2 regions of the Lactiplantibacillus brownii genome follow, and region 2 is predicted to be linked to the other one. Evidence: a T-box and tRNA genes for the amino acid it is inferred to sense, from the RefSeq annotation. Region 2 holds a T-box; the other holds one or more tRNA genes.

Region 1 (9,551 bases), 620 kb from region 2:
AGAAGTGCATCGGAAACTGGGAAACTTGAGTGCAGAAGAGGACAGTGGAACTCCATGTGTAGCGGTGAAATGCGTAGATATATGGAAGAACACCAGTGGCGAAGGCGGCTGTCTGGTCTGTAACTGACGCTGAGGCTCGAAAGTATGGGTAGCAAACAGGATTAGATACCCTGGTAGTCCATACCGTAAACGATGAATGCTAAGTGTTGGAGGGTTTCCGCCCTTCAGTGCTGCAGCTAACGCATTAAGCATTCCGCCTGGGGAGTACGGCCGCAAGGCTGAAACTCAAAGGAATTGACGGGGGCCCGCACAAGCGGTGGAGCATGTGGTTTAATTCGAAGCTACGCGAAGAACCTTACCAGGTCTTGACATACTATGCAAATCTAAGAGATTAGACGTTCCCTTCGGGGACATGGATACAGGTGGTGCATGGTTGTCGTCAGCTCGTGTCGTGAGATGTTGGGTTAAGTCCCGCAACGAGCGCAACCCTTATTATCAGTTGCCAGCATTAAGTTGGGCACTCTGGTGAGACTGCCGGTGACAAACCGGAGGAAGGTGGGGATGACGTCAAATCATCATGCCCCTTATGACCTGGGCTACACACGTGCTACAATGGATGGTACAACGAGTTGCGAACTCGCGAGAGTAAGCTAATCTCTTAAAGCCATTCTCAGTTCGGATTGTAGGCTGCAACTCGCCTACATGAAGTCGGAATCGCTAGTAATCGCGGATCAGCATGCCGCGGTGAATACGTTCCCGGGCCTTGTACACACCGCCCGTCACACCATGAGAGTTTGTAACACCCAAAGTCGGTGGGGTAACCTTCGGGAGCCAACCGCCTAAGGTGGGACAGATGATTAGGGTGAAGTCGTAACAAGGTAGCCGTAGGAGAACCTGCGGCTGGATCACCTCCTTTCTAAGGAATATTACGGAAACCTTACACATGATTGTTGAAACTTTGTTTAGTTTTGAGAGGTCTAACTCTCAAACTTGTTCTTTGAAAACTAGATAATATCAAATATATTTTTTCATAATGAAACCGAGAACACCGCGTTTTTTGAGTTTTTTAAAAGAAGTTTAATCGCTAAACTCAATTAATCGTATTTTCCTTTGGAAAATAAGGTTAAGTTAACAAGGGCGCATGGTGAATGCCTTGGCACTAGGAGCCGATGAAGGACGGGACTAACACCGATATGCTTCGGGGAGCTGTACGTAAGCTATGATCCGGAGATTTCCGAATGGGGCAACCCAGCAGTTTTAATCAACTGTTACCGCTAGATGAATTCATAATCTAGTCGGAGGTAAACGCTGTGAACTGAAACATCTCATTAGCAGCAGGAAAATAAAGAAATTTCGATTCCCTAAGTAGCGGCGAGCGAACGGGGAACAGCCCAAACCAGAGAGCTTGCTCTTTGGGGTTGTAGGACTGAACATTTGAGTTACCAAAAAGTTTGATAGTCGAAGGATTTGGGAAAATCCGCCATAGATGGTGATAGCCCAGTAGATTAAATCAAGCTTTCTCAGTTCAGTATCCTGAGTACGGCGGAACACGTGAAATTCCGTCGGAATCTGGGAGGACCATCTCCCAAGGCTAAATACTACCTAGTGACCGATAGTGAACCAGTACCGTGAGGGAAAGGTGAAAAGCACCCCGGAAGGGGAGTGAAATAGTTCCTGAAACCATGTGCCTACAATAAGTCAGAGCGCGTTAATGCGTGATGGCGTGCCTTTTGTAGAATGAACCGGCGAGTTACGATCCCGTGCAAGGTTAAGACTGAAAAGTCGGAGCCGTAGCGAAAGCGAGTCTGAAATGGGCGTTTTTAGTACGAGGTTGTAGACCCGAAACCAGGTGACCTATCCATGTCCAGGTTGAAGGTGCGGTAAAACGCACTGGAGGACCGAACCCGTGTAAGTTGAAAATTGCTGGGATGAGGTGTGGATAGCGGTGAAATTCCAAACGAACTTGGAGATAGCTGGTTCTCTCCGAAATAGCTTTAGGGCTAGCCTCGGATTAAGGATCATGGAGGTAGAGCACTATTTGGACTAGGGGCCCGTCTTGGGTTACTGAATTCAGATAAACTCCGAATGCCATTGATTCATATCCGGGAGTCAGACGATGAGTGATAAGATCCACCGTCGAAAGGGGAACAGCCCAGATCACCAGTTAAGGTCCCTAAATGTATACTAAGTGGAAAAGGATGTGGAGTTGCATAGACAACTAGGATGTTGGCTCAGAAGCAGCCACCATTTAAAGAGTGCGTAATAGCTCACTAGTCGAGTGATCCTGCGCCGAAAATGTACCGGGGCTAAGTATACTACCGAAACTGTGGATGTGACCATTAGGTCACGTGATAGGAGAGCGTTCTAAGGGCGGTGAAGCAAGACTGTAAGGACTTGTGGAGCGCTTAGAAGTGAGAATGCCGGTATGAGTAGCGAAAGATGGGTGAGAATCCCATCCACCGAATGACTAAGGTTTCCTGGGGAAGGCTCGTCCTCCCAGGGTTAGTCGGGACCTAAGTCGAGGCCGAGAGGCGTAGACGATGGATAACAGGTTGATATTCCTGTACTAGTTAAATGCGTTTGAACGATGGAGGGACGCAGTAGGCTAAGATGTGCATTCTGTTGGATTAGAATGTCCAAACAACAAGTCTTGTGAAGAGTCAAATGCTTTTCACTTTAAGGACAAGTTGCGATGGGGAGCGAAATTTAGTAGCGAAGCGTCTGATGTCACACTGCCGAGAAAAGCTTCTAGTGAGTATTTAACTACCCGTACCGCAAACCAACACAGGTAGTCGAGGAGAGAATCCTAAGGTGAGCGAGTGAACTCTCGTTAAGGAACTCGGCAAAATGACCCCGTAACTTCGGGAGAAGGGGTGCTGATCGAAAGATCAGCCGCAGTGAATAGGCCCAGGCGACTGTTTATCAAAAACACAGGTCTCTGCAAAATCGTAAGATGACGTATAGGGGCTGACGCCTGCCCGGTGCTGGAAGGTTAAAAGGATGGGTTAGCTTCGGCGAAGCTCAGAATTGAAGCCCCAGTAAACGGCGGCCGTAACTATAACGGTCCTAAGGTAGCGAAATTCCTTGTCGGGTAAGTTCCGACCCGCACGAAAGGCGTAACGATCTGGGCACTGTCTCAACGAGAGACTCGGTGAAATTATATTGTCCGTGAAGATGCGGACTACCCGCGACAGGACGGAAAGACCCCATGGAGCTTTACTGTAGCTTGATATTGAGTGTTTGTACAGCTTGTACAGGATAGGTAGGAGCCATAGAAACCGGAACGCTAGTTTCGGTGGAGGCGTTGGTGGGATACTACCCTCGCTGTATGACCACTCTAACCCGCGCCACTAATCGTGGCGGGAGACAGTGTCAGGTGGGCAGTTTGACTGGGGCGGTCGCCTCCTAAAAAGTAACGGAGGCGCCCAAAGGTTCCCTCAGAATGGTTGGAAATCATTCGCAGAGTGTAAAGGCACAAGGGAGCTTGACTGCGAGACAGACAGGTCGAGCAGGGACGAAAGTCGGGCTTAGTGATCCGGTGGTACCGTATGGAAGGGCCATCGCTCAACGGATAAAAGCTACCCTGGGGATAACAGGCTTATCTCCCCCAAGAGTCCACATCGACGGGGAGGTTTGGCACCTCGATGTCGGCTCATCGCATCCTGGGGCTGTAGTCGGTCCCAAGGGTTGGGCTGTTCGCCCATTAAAGCGGTACGCGAGCTGGGTTCAGAACGTCGTGAGACAGTTCGGTCCCTATCCGTCGCGGGCGTAGGAAATTTGAGAGGAGCTGTCCTTAGTACGAGAGGACCGGGATGGACATACCTCTGGTGTACCAGTTGTGCCGCCAGGCGCATCGCTGGGTAGCTACGTATGGATCTGATAAACGCTGAAAGCATCTAAGTGTGAAACAGACCTCGAGATGAGATTTCCCATTCCTATATGGAAGTAAGACCCCTGAAAGATGATCAGGTAGATAGGTTAGAAGTGGCAGCACGGTGACGTGTGAAGCGGACTAATACTAATCGGTCGAGGACTTAACCAAGCAATTGGTGTTCAGGTTCATAGGAGAAATTATTTGATATTAGCTAGTTTTGAGGGCACAAGTTCTCAATAGTGTGGCGACGATGGCAAGAAGGATACACCTGTTCCCATGTCGAACACAGAAGTTAAGCTTCTTAGCGCCGAGAGTAGTTGGGGGATCGCTCCCTGCGAGGGTAGGACGTTGCCATGCGATTTTGGAGGATTAGCTCAGTTGGGAGAGCGTCTGCCTTACAAGCAGAGGGTCACAGGTTCGAGCCCTGTATCCTCCATTTGAGCCGTTAGCTCAGTTGGTAGAGCATCTGACTTTTAATCAGAGGGTCGACAGTTCGAACCTGTCACGGCTCATTTAACCGCGAGGTTAAATGTTACATTTGAATATTAGTTCCAATAGTGTGGTAGCGATAGCGGAAAGGATACACCTGTTTCCATATCGAACACAGAAGTTAAGCTTTTTAGCGCCGAGAGTAGTTAGGGGATCGCTCCTTGCGAGGGTAGGACGTTGCCATGCATCATGGAGGATTAGCTCAGTTGGGAGAGCGTCTGCCTTACAAGCAGAGGGTCACAGGTTCGAGCCCTGTATCCTCCATTGAGCCGTTAGCTCAGTTGGTAGAGCATCTGACTTTTAATCAGAGGGTCGACAGTTCGAGCCTGTCACGGCTCATTATCACGGTTCGTTTCATGATAAAGTTTTACAAGTTTTTGTTGATTTATATATCTTGGCATGATATGATATTATAGTTGTGTTAATCATCAACTTATGCCGACTTAGCTCAGTTGGCAGAGCATCTGTCTTGTAAACAGGGGGTCGGAGGTTCGAATCCTCTAGTCGGCATTAACTGAATAATTATGCGGAAGTAGTTCAGTGGTAGAACATCACCTTGCCATGGTGGGGGTCGCGAGTTCGAATCTCGTCTTCCGCTTTTACCAAAAGTGTTGCCGGGGTGGCGGAATTGGCAGACGCACAGGACTTAAAATCCTGCGGTTAGTGATAACCGTACCGGTTCGATCCCGGTCCTCGGCACTTTTATGAAGCACCCATAGCGCAATTGGATAGAGTGTCTGACTACGAATCAGAAGGTTGTAGGTTCGACTCCTACTGGGTGCATATAACGGGAAGTAGCTCAGCTTGGTAGAGCACCTGGTTTGGGACCAGGGGGTCGCAGGTTCGAATCCTGTCTTCCCGATTAGATAATCTTTGATTATTTAACAGATCGCGGTGTAGCTCAGCTGGCTAGAGCGTCCGGTTCATACCCGGGAGGTCGAGGGTTCGATTCCCCCTGCCGCGATAGGAATAAAGAGCTCGGACCTTTAGCTCAGTTGGTTAGAGCAAACGGCTCATAACCGTTCGGTCGTAGGTTCGAGTCCTACAAGGTCCATCTACTAATTATAGTGGACAAGTTCCTAGTTATACTTTTTTAAATGGAGGATTACCCAAGTCTGGCTGAAGGGAACGGTCTTGAAAACCGTCAGGTGGGTCAAACCACGCGAGAGTTCGAATCTCTCATCCTCCTTATTATCGCGGGATGGAGCAGTCTGGTAGCTCGTCGGGCTCATAACCCGAAGGTCGCAGGTTCAAACCCTGCTCCCGCAATTTGGTCCGTTGGTCTAGTTGGTTTAGGACGCCTGCCTGTCACGCAGGAGATCACGAGTTCGAGTCTCGTACGGACCGTTACACTAATTAAATATTTTATGGCTAAAAATGGCTCGGTAGCTCAGTCGGTAGAGCAATGGATTGAAGCTCCATGTGTCGGCAGTTCGATTCTGTCCCGCGCCATAAGTGTTGCGGGTATAGTTTAGTGGTAAAACGACAGCCTTCCAAGCTGTAGTCGCGAGTCCGATTCTCGTTACCCGCTTTTATGGGCCTATAGCTCAGTTGGTGAGAGCGCACGCCTGATAAGCGTGAGGTCGATGGTTCGAGTCCATTTAGGCCCATTGGAGAAGTACTCAAGTGGCTGAAGAGGTGCCCCTGCTAAGGGTATAGATCGCGCAAGCGGTGCGAGGGTTCGAATCCCTCCTTCTCCGTTAGTTTCATTTTATAAATATGACCCCTTGGTCAAGTGGTTTAAGACACTGCCCTTTCACGGCAGTAACATGGGTTCGAATCCCGTAGGGGTCATTACATTATCGCGGGATGGAGCAGTCTGGTAGCTCGTCGGGCTCATAACCCGAAGGTCGCAGGTTCAAACCCTGCTCCCGCAATTTGGTCCGTTGGTCTAGTTGGTTTAGGACGCCTGCCTGTCACGCAGGAGATCACGAGTTCGAGTCTCGTACGGACCGTCTTATAAAGAAGATTATCTTAATTGATAATCTTCTTTTTTTCGAAAAAAGCATTAATTCAAGAGTAGTTAGTGTATCGCAGTGTTCACGGCGGATCACGGCTCAAGTGGGGTCATCCGCTTTTACAGTTATGGTCGCTGAACGAGGCGCTTTTTCAGCCAAGAAATGAGCATACAGGCACTTAGGCTTAGCAGTAAGCTACGATGAACGAACCGATCCGTGCCATGTTAACGTTAAATAGTGGTTGCAATTAATGGGGTTCTAAAATATCGGTTGTTGGTAATCAAGATAAAACGGCCATTGATAAACTTAGCCTTGATAAAAGCTGATTGATAGGATAGGGCAGCCACTTAGACCGCGAAAAAGGACCTATCTCGACTTGCGAGTGTAAGTCCAGTTTGGAAAAAGACCAGTGTGTGTTTACAGCGTTCGATCACCAAGTATTAGGACCGTTTCAGATCAATCTGGCTGCAATTTGTAGATCGGCTTACCATAGGCCATAAAAAAACACTCGAGTCAGAAATCGACTTGAGTGTCACTGACTGTTAAGACTTGAGTGAACGAACAAAAGCATAACGGCTTTCGTGGTAATCGAAGTCTGGGGTCAAATATTTAGCAAATGGTTTAAAGGATTCACTTCGTAACCAAACTGCGTATTCAGAATCACTGTGCCAATTCGTTACGATAACAAAGGCAGCGTCATTTTTGGCTTCTCGTAAGATCCAGAAGTGTTTGAGCCCATTTGGTTTCTCAAAATCCGCACGAAATGCTGTGAATTTTGAATTAAAAACTTTTTGTTCTTCAATAGGTAAGTCCATAAAGATGAAACTAGTCATACCGTGCCAGTCTTCATTACCTTTTGATAATAAGACGTCATATGAAACTGGACTTGAAAAAACCGTTTTTTCACCAGATAGGTCGAGTAACATGTATCGATCTTCAGTGGCGTTGGCTTGCATTAATAGTAAATCACGATCAGCGTGCTTTTGCTGGATCATGGTTAGAATTTTACGCGTCCCAAATGTTGCTGAAATCTTTCCACTCATCAAATATCACTCCTTAATTATTACACTTATTATTATACGTGTTTTCGAAAATAATTGAAAACAAGTTAGGTTAACGGTTTCAATTTTTCTTTCAGCTACGTTAAAATAGACTCAGAAGGGAATGATAACGATGAAGTTAACCGTATTAGGTTATTACGGTGGTTATCCTTATGATGGCGTTGGTACTAGCTCGTACTTAGTCACATCAGGTAACTATCAGTTATTATTGGATTGTGGTTCGGGCGCATTAAATGCCCTAGAAGAAATTTTAGATCCGTTACAGTTGGACGCGGTCTTATTGACCCATTATCATCACGACCACACCGCTGACGTTGGCGTTTTACAGTATTATTGGCAATTACGCCAGGGTGACCGTAAAACGCCAATCCTGCCAATCTATGGCCACACAGAAGACCCACTTAATTTTGGTGCCCTGACTTGGGCTGGTGCAACGGAAGGGCGTGCTTATCACCCTGATGTCGTAAATAAAATTGGGCCATTTGACGTGACATTTTTACGGACCAAGCATCCGGTACCGGCATTTGCCGTCAAGCTGGTTGAACGGGCGACTGGCGAACAGCTGACCTTTTCCGCTGACACTGCGTTTATCCCGTCACTGGCTAAATTTGCGACTGGGTCACAGTTACTGATGACTGATACAAACTTTGGTGCTGATAAGACGGGCAAAATTTGGCATATGACTTCGGCACAATCAGGTTTGATTGCGAAGGAAGCGCATGCTAAAAAGTTATTATTAACGCATTTACCTCAAGATGTTGATTTTGAACAATTGCGCAAAGAAGCTCAAGCAACTGCTGGTGAGGGTGTTCAAGTCGTCGTTGCTCAGAAATATTTACAGTTAAAATTAGGTTAGTTTTTAAAACCAAGTCGATCCTGGACTTGGTTTTTTTAATGGGAAAATCGTCTTAATATTTATTATTTTGATAAGCTGTAACTAAATTGTGCGCCAGACAATTAATGACATAATTCCTTTTGTAAACGGAATATCGATAAATAATAATACATTTAATCGAAATGTGTTCAAAAAGTTATTGACATGCATTTGATTATTTTTATAAAAACTATTCACAAAAATTAATAAAACGGGTATAATATTATTTGTGATAAAGAATTGTTGTTGGCAACGCAAAAGGAGGAGACTCAATGGTTACCTTATATACTTCACCAAGTTGTACCTCATGCCGGAAAGCCAAAGTTTGGTTACAGACGCATGAAATTGATTTTACGGAACGGAATCTTTTTGCGGAACCGCTCTCGATTGCCGAAATCAAAGGTATTTTACAGATGACTGAAGATGGCACTGAGGAGATTATTTCGACGCGTTCCAAGGCTTTCCAGCGGTTACAGTTGGATATTGATGATCTGTCTTTGAATCAACTTTATGAGCTGATCAGTCAGGATCCGAGTCTCTTGCGACGGCCTATCTTATTAGATGAAAAACGGTTACAGGTCGGTTACAATGAAGATGAGATTCGGCGTTTCTTACCACGAAAAATTCGGACGTTGGAACTTCAACGGGCACAAGCAATTGCAAATAGTTGAAAATGAATCGATTGGTGCGTTAGGATTCTAACGAGCCAATTTTTTTATTTCAGATAGATTACTTTACAATGCGCTGAAATAAGTTAGAATTGTGATAGTGATTATGGCCCTTGACACTTAGAAAGGGGTGGATCTGTAATGGAGATGGAACGAATCAATGATGATACGATTCGAGTTCTAATCGGCAACGATGATCTCAATGAACGCGGTATTCGCGTACTAGATTTACTAGGGAATCATAAGCAAATTGAAAGTTTCTTTTATAGTATTTTAGAGGAAGTTGATGTTGATCATCAATTCCAAGATAACGATGCCGTGACTTTCCAAGTTCTACCAAATCGGAACGGTTTAGAGTTATTTATTAGTAAGAATAGTGAGAACTTGCAGGACACGATTTCGAAGGCGACCCAGTCGCCCAACCAATCCAGTGACCACGATATGCAAGATGACGTTTCAGATTATCTGAAACGTAAATTAATGCAAACCGATACGGATAGCACTGATCAACCACAGGGTGTAAAACATAATCAGACTAAAGATACGAATGATTTAGATCCTTATATTGATGACCCTGAGACACCAACCAAAGAATTTGTACTAGCATTCGACAGCTTTGAAGATGTG
Region 2 (9,551 bases):
CGTTTGCCAAGTGATGGGCTGTAAAAAGATTGTTATGACCAAGATGGCGCCAGTAATGGCAGAAATCAGCTGGTTAATTTGTCGTTGCTTGCTAAAGGTTGGGACATACAGGAAAACATAACTGGCAACTAACGGCAATAACTTCCATAAAAAGGTCGTCGATAAGTACTCATTTTGTAAGTAAAAAACGGCAACTGGAATCGTATACGACATGACGAGACTAAAAACGACCAAGCCAAAATAATTTTGCATGCCGAAACGTGGGATTGCCATGACGAACAACCAGACGCTACAAGTCAATAACAAATATAAGAGTTCGGACTCGCTGGCGATGATATTTGTGAAGGCAAACGCGACCGAGACCCCAATGGCAATCAAACTCCACTGAGCGGGGATGCGGCGATCCAAGATAATAAAAATAGTTGCGGAAATGGCTAAGGTATAGCCGATCAACGGTAACTGGGCCGCAGAAAACTTAGCCGTTTGAAACGAGCGACCATAATCGAGTGCGGCCCACCAACTGATGATGCTCTGGATAATGGTAAACAGGGCCAGATGGACATAATCACGTTTTAATTTAATTTTTCCAATTCGAATCATACGGCAACATCTTTCTGATAAGGTTTATTTCAATCCTACCGATAGACGGTCAAGCAGTCAATAATTTGATAAGATTCTTTAAAAAAAATGATGATTGTGATAGGCTGGTATAGTTATGAGCAGTTCCCGAAAGGATAAGAGGCACGTTTCGACGAGGGTTGAAACGTGCAAAAAACGGCTGCGAGCTCCGTTTAGCTACGCTTAGTCACGGATGCTTAAAACCGCATCAGCAACTAAGCTAGGCTATACTCGCTAGCAACCCGCCGTTTTTTACACTCTTAGATGCCTTGTAACCGAAATTTTTCAAGGGGGAATTTTAAAGTGAGTGAAAGACACCTATTTACATCTGAATCCGTTTCTGAGGGCCATCCTGATAAAATCGCGGATCAAATCAGTGACGCTATTCTAGATGCTATGTTGGAACAAGACCCGCAAGCCCGGGTTGCCGTTGAAACTTCTGTGACAACGGGATTAGTGCTCGTCTTTGGTGAAGTATCGACCAAAGCCTACGTAGATATTCAAAAGGTCGTGCGTGACACGATCAAGTCAATTGGCTATGTTGATGGCCAATATGGCTTCGACGGTGACAACTGTGCCGTTTTGGTTTCATTGGACGAACAATCACCTGATATCGCGCAAGGGGTCGATGATTCCTTGGAAACCCGTGAAGGTGACGAGGATCCATTGGATAAGATTGGTGCTGGCGATCAAGGGATGATGTTTGGCTATGCCATTAACGAAACGCCCGAACTCATGCCACTACCCATTGCATTGAGCCATCGTTTGATGCGTAAGATTGCTGAGTTGCGTAAGAACGGGACCATCAAATGGTTACGGCCTGATGCTAAAGCCCAAGTGACGGTGGAATATGATGAACAAAACCAACCACAACGTGTGGATACGGTTGTGTTATCAACCCAGCATGATCCTGATGTTGATTTAGCGACCATCCGTCAAACGGTGATCGATCAAGTCATCAAAGCAGTTATCCCAGCCAGTTTGTTGGATGCGAAGACGAAATACTTGGTTAACCCAACCGGTCGTTTCGTCATCGGTGGGCCACAAGGGGATGCCGGTTTAACTGGTCGAAAAGTTATCGTGGATACCTATGGTGGTTTTGCCCATCATGGTGGCGGGGCATTTTCTGGTAAGGATGCGACCAAGGTCGACCGTTCAGCCAGTTATGCCGCACGTTACATTGCCAAAAACATTGTGGCTGCCAAGTTAGCTGATCGGGTTGAAGTCCAATTAGCTTACGCCATTGGTGTTGCGGAACCCGTATCAATCGCGGTTGATACGGCAGGGACTGGTAAGGTCAGTGAAGAAGCTTTAATTGCGGCTATCCGTAAAAACTTTGATCTGCGTCCAGCCGGCATTATTAAGATGTTGGACTTACAACGTCCAATTTACCGTCAAACGGCGGCGTATGGTCATTTTGGTCGAACAGACATTGACTTACCATGGGAACACACGGATAAAGTTGATGCCTTACAAGCTGAATTCAGTGAAGTTGAACTTAATAAATAAACGTGACGAGCTTACGGGCTATCACGGTCTGTAGGTACTCGACGCTAAAAGCGACCTTTTTATAAGGGCCGCTTTTTTTGCGGCCTAGAGTGTTTGGCGCAACGGGTTGCTCCTAAGCATTGCCTAAGCAAGGACAAAATGCGTTTTGTGCATTGTGTCCTTGGTGTAGCAAGCGGAGGGCGCAGTTGTGCCGAACACGTTTCGACTATTCAGTTTAGAACCGCTAAAGTTACAAAACGCTATCAAACTAATAGTGTTGTCTATTACAATAACTTGTCATTAAGCGATTCCGAGAACTTGAAAGCGGCGCTTAATCTAATTCTAAATAGTTGATTAATGGTCAGTCTCCGTTGACCAGAACTTGTCGTAAGCGATGCAGCCTAAAAAATTAGTCGGCGGGGTGTTTTAAGCTGATCAAGATACGGAATTGGTTCACGCCAACACTAAGGTCGCTGATTAGCGCGGGGCGGGCTGGATGATGCTCAGTGGTGAAATTTCTCTTGGCTGGTGAATTTGCCAGCGTAGAGAAAGCCCGGCTTGTGAGACCGCACTCTGGCTCACAAACGTGGCCACCACGTTCCAGCATCAGTCCAGACCAACCAGAGCGGCAAATTAAATGGATCAAAGTCGCCGTATCACAGCAACATGTATGTAACAAATGTAAACAGAGAGAGGAAGCAACTATGCAACAACGTAAAACGAACGTGGTGGCGGTAACCATTGCCATCTACGTTGCGACATTTATGAGCGCCATTGAAGGAACTATTGTGTCAACGGCGTTACCAACGATTGTCGGGGATCTCCATGGCGTGGCCTTGATGAATTGGGTCTTTTCAATTTATTTGTTGACCAATGCCATGATGACGCCAATTTATGGTAAGCTAACCGATTTGGTTGGTCGCAAGCCAGTGATGCAAGCGGGGCTAATAATTTTCATCGTAGGGTCAATGATGAGTGGCTTATCAGACTCGATGCCAGTATTGATCTTCTGGCGCGCCGTCCAAGGTATCGGTGCGGGCGCATTAATGCCAGTTTCAATGACGATCATTGCGGATATTTATTCCTTTGAACGCCGCGCAAAAGTGTTGGGTTTTAACAGTTCTGCTTGGGGTATTGCTTCGGTTTTAGCCCCATTGATTGGTGGGTTAATCGTTGATAAATTGAGTTGGCACTGGATCTTCTTTATTAACGTGCCAGTTGGTTTGATTACCTTATTTTTATTCCAATTTTATTTACGAGAACCTAAACGGCATAATAATGTCAAAGTGGATTACCTTGGGAGTTTTTGGTTAATGCTATTTTTGCTCTGCTTAATGCTGAGCTTCCAATTATTGGGTAATGCAACCATCAGTTGGGCCGCGGTTATCATTGCTTGGGTCGTGAGTGGTCTAAGCTTGTGGCTGTTCATTCGGCGCGAAAGTCATACGCCAGAACCCGTTATTTCGTTGCAATTGTTTAAGAATCACACCTTCGTGATTCAAAATGCCGTCGCCGCCTTGATTAGTGGTTTCTTGATGGCGGTAGAAGTTTATATTCCAACTTGGACACAGGGGATTCTTGGTGTCCCAGCTTCCTTAGCCGGTTTTGCCGTTACCCCAAGTTCTTTAATGTGGATTATTGGGTCATTTGTCACGGGTCGCTTATTAGCAAAATGGGCACCACGACGAATTCTCTATCTGAGCTTGGTTTTCATTCTGGTAACGGGTGTTTGTTTAGCCTTGATTCCAGTCTCAACGCCGTTTATTTGGTTCTTTGCCATCACAGCGGTCGGTGGGATCGGTTTTGGGATTACCATTACGGCGACAACTGTCACGTCACAACATCTTGTTTCACCCAAAAATGTTGGTGTGGCGACCTCGTTTAATACCCTAAGTCGGACGATTGGTCAGACTTTGATGATCTCAATCTTTGGGATCGCCTTAAATGTCGGAATGAATCGTGGTATCTCACAGCATCCCGGAACGAACATGGCGATGATGAATAAATTGATTAATCCACAAACTGCCACAGAATTGCCAGCCAAATTATTACCAACATTGCGCGGCATTTTATATACCGGTTTACACTGGGTTTATTTAATCGGGTTGGCCTTGATCATCTTCGCGTTTATCGTGAATAGTTTTGATCGTGGCAAACAGATGACTGCCGCACAACATGCGGAACGATTGAAGCGAGAATAGTCTATGAAAAAACGATTTAAGATTTTAGGCATCAGTCTTGCGGTGCTAGTGTTGGGATTGCTAGTAGCGATTGGCCTGGTGCAAACAAAAACGTATGCGCCGTCAGCAACGGCCGCTAAAATTGCCCGCCAAGCGACTAAGACGACGCACGATTACACTTACTTTAAAGGCGATCCGGCTAAAACAGCGATCGTCTTTTACCCTGGGGCGTTAGTTGATCCGGCCAGCTACAGTATTTGGGCGGCACAATTAGCGGAACAGGGGCATTCAGTCTATGTCATGCATTTTCCTTTGGATTTGGCTGTCCTAGCTGGAAACCGTGCTGAGATGGTCCCCAAAGCCGCGCGTCAGAATTACGTCATTGGTGGTCATTCACTTGGAGGTGTGATGGCGAGTCGTTATGCGGCAAAACATCAAACTACTGGGTTGAAAGGTGTTTATTATTTGGCGAGCTATCCGGATAAAAAGGGCAGTTTGCAATCAAGTTCATTGCGGGTCCTCTCAATCACGGCGTCGCGTGATGGTGTCTTAAATTGGCAACATTATCGTGAGAATCGGCGTTACTTACCGAAAAAGACACAGTATCTAACGATTAGAGGCGGCAATCATGGTGGTTTCGGGAGTTATGGGCATCAAAAAGGTGACCACCAAGCCACCATCACCCGTGCCAGTCAGCAACGACAAATTAGTACGGCTTTAATTAATTGGTTGAAATAAGGAAAGCATCTGGGATGAAAGGCTTTGCTTGGTTACATCAAAGTCTTTTGTGACTTGAATTTAAGTCGTCAGTCAAAAAAGTAGTTGGGTTACCCGGTTTGGTAACTCAGCTACTTTTTTAACGTTTTTGAATAGCAATCAATTCTGGTGGAAAGTGAATCTGGTTCATAAAGCCGTAATGTAAAACTTGAAATTGATGTTGATCTAACTGGCGGGCATAGTCAGTCACGGCCTGTGCCTCTTGTTTCCCACCAGGATGGCCTGCGTAAACGAGTAAGATAATGAGGCCGTTTGTCGTTAGGCGCTTCTGAATGCTTTGAATCGCGGTCAAGGTTGTCGCTGGTTTGGTGATAATATTTTTATCGCCACCAGGTAAATAGCCTAAATTAAAAATGGCACATTTGATGGGCTGTTTAGCTGCAATCAATTCGTCAATGGTTTCGTGACCGGCGTGGGTCAGGGTGACCTGGCGTTCCAGTTGTTCTGCTTTGAGTGCAGCCGTGGTGTTCTCAATCGCCATTTGTTGGATGTCAAAACCATAAACTAAGCCACGTGGTCCAACTAATTTGGCTAAATAGACGGTATCGTGACCGTTACCCACGGTGGCATCAATGACGGTATCGCCTGGATCAACGACTTGATTCATCAAAGCATGACTGAAAGTTAATGCTGAACTGAGTTGGATTTGAGGTCCCTCCCTTGACTGATTAAATTCATGATTGGTGGTGTGTTTTAAATTTGAAATTACCGCGACGATGGCCTTGGCTGACACGTAGACTGAGATAAGTTAAACAAGTGCCGAGCATTAAGCCGCCAACGGTGTCGCTTGGATAGTGGACGCCGACGACAATGCGGCTGATCATCATCAATAAAATTATAGCGACTCCGAGTCCAAATAACCAACGTTTGAGCTGGCGACTTTTGAGTAGGTCATAGGCAATGACTAATAGGCTACCAACCAGGACGGTGGTTGTAGTGGAATGTCCACTAGGATAGCTGTAGCCACCAATTTGGACTAACCGCCAAGCAGTAGGCCGGGGGCGCTGTATCAGCTGTTTAACGAAATAATTCCCATAACCGGCTAAGATCCAAGTATTGATCCAGAAGAAAACGGCCGCTTTACTCTCACGGCTAAGGATCAAGAGTACGCCAATCATCGTTGTGATCATGGTAATGTTGCGGGGGTCACCAAAGTGCGTATAACTGACCATCGCGGTTTGAAACCATTGTGGACTATGATGTAATGGTAAAGCGATAGCCTGATCAAACCAGGTGATAACCGCCGCTTGCTGCCACACCGCTATGCTCCAGCCCAACCAGGCCAAAGCTAAAATAAGCATGCCAATATCTCGTCGGCGCCAGGTTGTGAAAGTCATTGCGATTCCTCCGATAAAAAATTTTCTTCGATTATTATAGCATGTTTTATAAATAGATTAATCATTCATAACTAAAATGACCGGTTTGCAGGTCGTTACCCCTTGAAAAAGGGACGAGGGTTTGCTAGTATGAGTATCAATAACTTACGACTCTGACAAGGACTAGTAGGTCGCGATGTTTTACAGAAACCCCGTGGGTGTTGCAAACGAGGATTCATCGTGACCGAACTCACCTTCGAGTTTTCCGGCTGAAAGTTTACTTGTAGGCACGGACGTGGTTTCGCGTTAAGAATCTCAAGAGGCCACGCTAGACGTGGAATCATAGGTGGTACCGCGGAACCTTGTTTCGTCCTATAAGCGCTTTTTGCTTATGGGGCTTTTTTTGTAGAGTGTTCGCTAAGCCGGGTTGCTGGTGAGCATTGCCTAGCTAATGACCTAATGCGGTTTTAGCATTCGGTCATTAGTGTAGCAAGCGGAACTCGCAGGCTTAGCGAACACGTTTCGGCTATCAAGGTAGCAAGCTCAGGCTAAGCGAACATGTTCAGCGTCCCTCCAAAATCAACCAAACTCAAGCACAAAGGTCGTTCAAGTTAAAGTCGTATTTGCTAGGTTACATAGCAGAAGAAAGGGGCACCACTATGGCATATAACCATAAAGTCATTGAACACAAATGGCAACATTATTGGAAGGAAAACAAAACTTTCAAAGCTTTAGATCAAACGGACAAGAAAAAATATTACGCCTTAGATATGTTCCCATATCCATCTGGGCAAGGACTACACGTTGGTCATCCCGAGGGATATACCGCCACAGATATTATGTCACGGATGAAACGGATGCAAGGGTTTAACGTCCTCCATCCAATGGGTTGGGATGCGTTCGGTTTACCCGCAGAACAATATGCTTTAAAGACAGGGCATAACCCGAAAGATTTCACTGCTAAAAATATTAAAAACTTTAAGCGACAAATTCGGTCACTTGGTTTTTCATACGACTGGGATCGTGAAGTAAACACCACTGATCCAAGTTACTATAAATGGACGCAATGGATCTTTGAACAACTTTACAAAAAAGGCTTAGCTTACGAATCTGAAACGCTCGTTAATTGGGCACCAGATATGATGGGCGGCACCGTGGTCTCTAACGAAGAAGTTATTGATGGGAAGACGGAACGTGGGGGTTATGATGTTTACCGCGTGCCAATGAAGCAATGGAGTTTGAAAATCACTGCTTATGCGGACCGGTTAATTGATGACTTAGATGACATTGATTGGCCAGAAAATATCAAAGAACAACAACGTAATTGGATTGGCCGGTCAATTGGTGCCGCTATTCGGTTTAAGGTTGCTGGTCAAGAAGATAAGTCGATCGAAGTCTTTTCAACCCGTCCAGATACGCTGTATGGTGCCACTTATATGGTCTTAGCACCTGAGCATGACTTAGTGGACGCCTTAACGACACCAGAACAAGCCGCAGCGATTAAAGCCTATAAAGCTAAGATTGCCAGCAAGTCTGATCTCGAACGGACCGATTTGAATAAAGATAAGACCGGGGTCTTCACCGGGAGTTATGGGATTGACCCAGTTAATGGTGAAAAATTACCAATCTGGATTGCCGACTATGTCCTTGCCTCATATGGGACCGGGGCCATCATGGCTGTACCGGCACATGATGATCGTGATTATGAATTCGCAAAGAAGTTCGATTTACCAATCAAACCAGTGATTGCTGGTGAGAATGATTATGACGCGCAAGCCTATACCGGCGACGGCGAACACATTAATTCTGGTTTGGTAGACGGCTTACAAAAGCAACCAGCCATTGATAAAATGATCGACTGGTTAGTTGAACATGATTGTGGTGAAAAGAAAGTCAATTACCGGTTACGTGACTGGATCTTCTCACGGCAACGTTATTGGGGCGAACCAATTCCTGTGATCCATTGGGAAGATGGCGAAACGACCTTAGTGCCAGAAGACGAATTGCCATTACGCCTGCCTGCCACGAAGAATTTGGAACCTTCTGGGACCGGCGAAAGTCCGTTAGCCAATATTGATGATTGGGTGAATGTGGTTGATAAAAATGGTCGTAAAGGTAAACGCGAAACCAACACGATGCCACAATGGGCTGGGAGTTCATGGTACTTCTTGCGTTACGTTGATCCACATAATCCAGATGCACTTGCAGACTACAAGAAGTTGGAATACTGGTCACCAGTCGACTTATATGTCGGTGGTGCCGAACACGCAGTCTTGCATTTGTTGTATGCTCGTTTCTGGCACAAGTTCTTGTACGATATCGGTGCAGTGCCAACCAAAGAACCTTTCCAGAAGTTGGTTAATCAAGGGATGATCTTAGGCGACAATCACGAAAAGATGTCGAAGTCGCGTGGTAATGTGGTTAACCCAGATGATATTGTCGAACAATATGGGGCTGACACGCTCCGGTTGTACGAAATGTTCATGGGACCACTCGAAGCGTCCATTCCTTGGAGTACCGATGGCTTGCATGGTGCCAATAAGTGGATCGAACGGGTTTGGCGTTTGATTATTGATGAAAATAATCATGTTCGTGATCGGGTCACAACGATTAATGACGGTAAGTTGACGAAAATTTACAACGAAACAGTTAAAAAAGTCAGCGAAGATTACGAAGCAATGCGCTTTAACATCGCCATCTCACAAATGATGGTTTTCGTGAATGAAGCGTATAAAGTCGACGATCTACCGATTGTCTATATTGAAGGCTTGGTTAAATTGTTAGCACCAATCACACCACATTTATCCGAGGAACTCTGGTCATTATTAGGCCACGATAAGACCATCACGTATGCAACTTGGCCAACTTATGATGAATCAAAGCTGGTTGAAGATACGGTTCAAATCGTCTTACAAGTCAATGGTAAAGTGCGTTCACACGCTGAAGTTTCTAAGGACACTACTAAGGATGAACTTGAAAAGTTAGCGTTAGCTGACGAAAAAGTGCAAGAATTTACGGCTGGTAAAACGGTCCGGAAAGTTATTGCGATTCCTGGTAAATTAGTTAATATCGTTGCCAATTAAGCGCAATTGATTGGAACACCTTGTCATCACGTTATATTGTGATGATAGGGTGTTTTTTTGAGTGGGGAAGCGTTGGTTGCTTAAGGTTA

What was found. The T-box of region 2 lies ahead of leuS (leucine--tRNA ligase). A T-box ahead of a tRNA ligase gene usually reads a tRNA of that ligase, here a tRNA-Leu.
Region 1: it encodes a tRNA-Leu, which carries the amino acid that the T-box ahead of leuS (leucine--tRNA ligase) is inferred to sense. The anticodon was not compared.

Annotation. Positions count from the first base shown of each region.
Region 1 covers NZ_JAVCWF010000001.1:1,807,275-1,816,825, reverse strand. Annotated here, with positions in the region: rRNA gene RA086_RS08570 (16S ribosomal RNA) at 1-916, shown strand, start outside; rRNA gene RA086_RS08565 (23S ribosomal RNA) at 1,122-4,042, shown strand; rRNA gene rrf (5S ribosomal RNA) at 4,115-4,231, shown strand; tRNA gene RA086_RS08555 (tRNA-Val) at 4,238-4,310, shown strand; tRNA gene RA086_RS08550 (tRNA-Lys) at 4,314-4,386, shown strand; rRNA gene rrf (5S ribosomal RNA) at 4,433-4,549, shown strand; tRNA gene RA086_RS08540 (tRNA-Val) at 4,555-4,627, shown strand; tRNA gene RA086_RS08535 (tRNA-Lys) at 4,630-4,702, shown strand; tRNA gene RA086_RS08530 (tRNA-Thr) at 4,801-4,873, shown strand; tRNA gene RA086_RS08525 (tRNA-Gly) at 4,890-4,961, shown strand; tRNA gene RA086_RS08520 (tRNA-Leu) at 4,977-5,062, shown strand; tRNA gene RA086_RS08515 (tRNA-Arg) at 5,073-5,146, shown strand; tRNA gene RA086_RS08510 (tRNA-Pro) at 5,152-5,225, shown strand; tRNA gene RA086_RS08505 (tRNA-Met) at 5,254-5,327, shown strand; tRNA gene RA086_RS08500 (tRNA-Ile) at 5,344-5,417, shown strand; tRNA gene RA086_RS08495 (tRNA-Ser) at 5,463-5,552, shown strand; tRNA gene RA086_RS08490 (tRNA-Met) at 5,559-5,632, shown strand; tRNA gene RA086_RS08485 (tRNA-Asp) at 5,636-5,710, shown strand; tRNA gene RA086_RS08480 (tRNA-Phe) at 5,743-5,815, shown strand; tRNA gene RA086_RS08475 (tRNA-Gly) at 5,824-5,894, shown strand; tRNA gene RA086_RS08470 (tRNA-Ile) at 5,900-5,973, shown strand; tRNA gene RA086_RS08465 (tRNA-Ser) at 5,976-6,063, shown strand; tRNA gene RA086_RS08460 (tRNA-Glu) at 6,085-6,157, shown strand; tRNA gene RA086_RS08455 (tRNA-Met) at 6,167-6,240, shown strand; tRNA gene RA086_RS08450 (tRNA-Asp) at 6,244-6,318, shown strand; gene RA086_RS08445 (antibiotic biosynthesis monooxygenase) at 6,864-7,364, opposite strand; gene RA086_RS08440 (MBL fold metallo-hydrolase) at 7,495-8,238, shown strand; gene spxA (transcriptional regulator SpxA) at 8,529-8,927, shown strand; gene RA086_RS08430 (adaptor protein MecA) at 9,066-9,551, shown strand, end outside.
Region 2 covers NZ_JAVCWF010000001.1:1,188,659-1,198,209, forward strand. Annotated here, with positions in the region: gene RA086_RS05290 (hypothetical protein) at 1-600, opposite strand, end outside; gene metK (methionine adenosyltransferase) at 922-2,127, shown strand; gene RA086_RS05300 (MDR family MFS transporter) at 2,811-4,307, shown strand; gene RA086_RS05305 (alpha/beta hydrolase) at 4,311-5,024, shown strand; gene RA086_RS05310 (tRNA (mnm(5)s(2)U34)-methyltransferase) at 5,143-5,670, opposite strand; gene RA086_RS05315 (phosphatase PAP2 family protein) at 5,738-6,400, opposite strand; T-box leader at 6,544-6,757, shown strand; gene leuS (leucine--tRNA ligase) at 7,039-9,462, shown strand.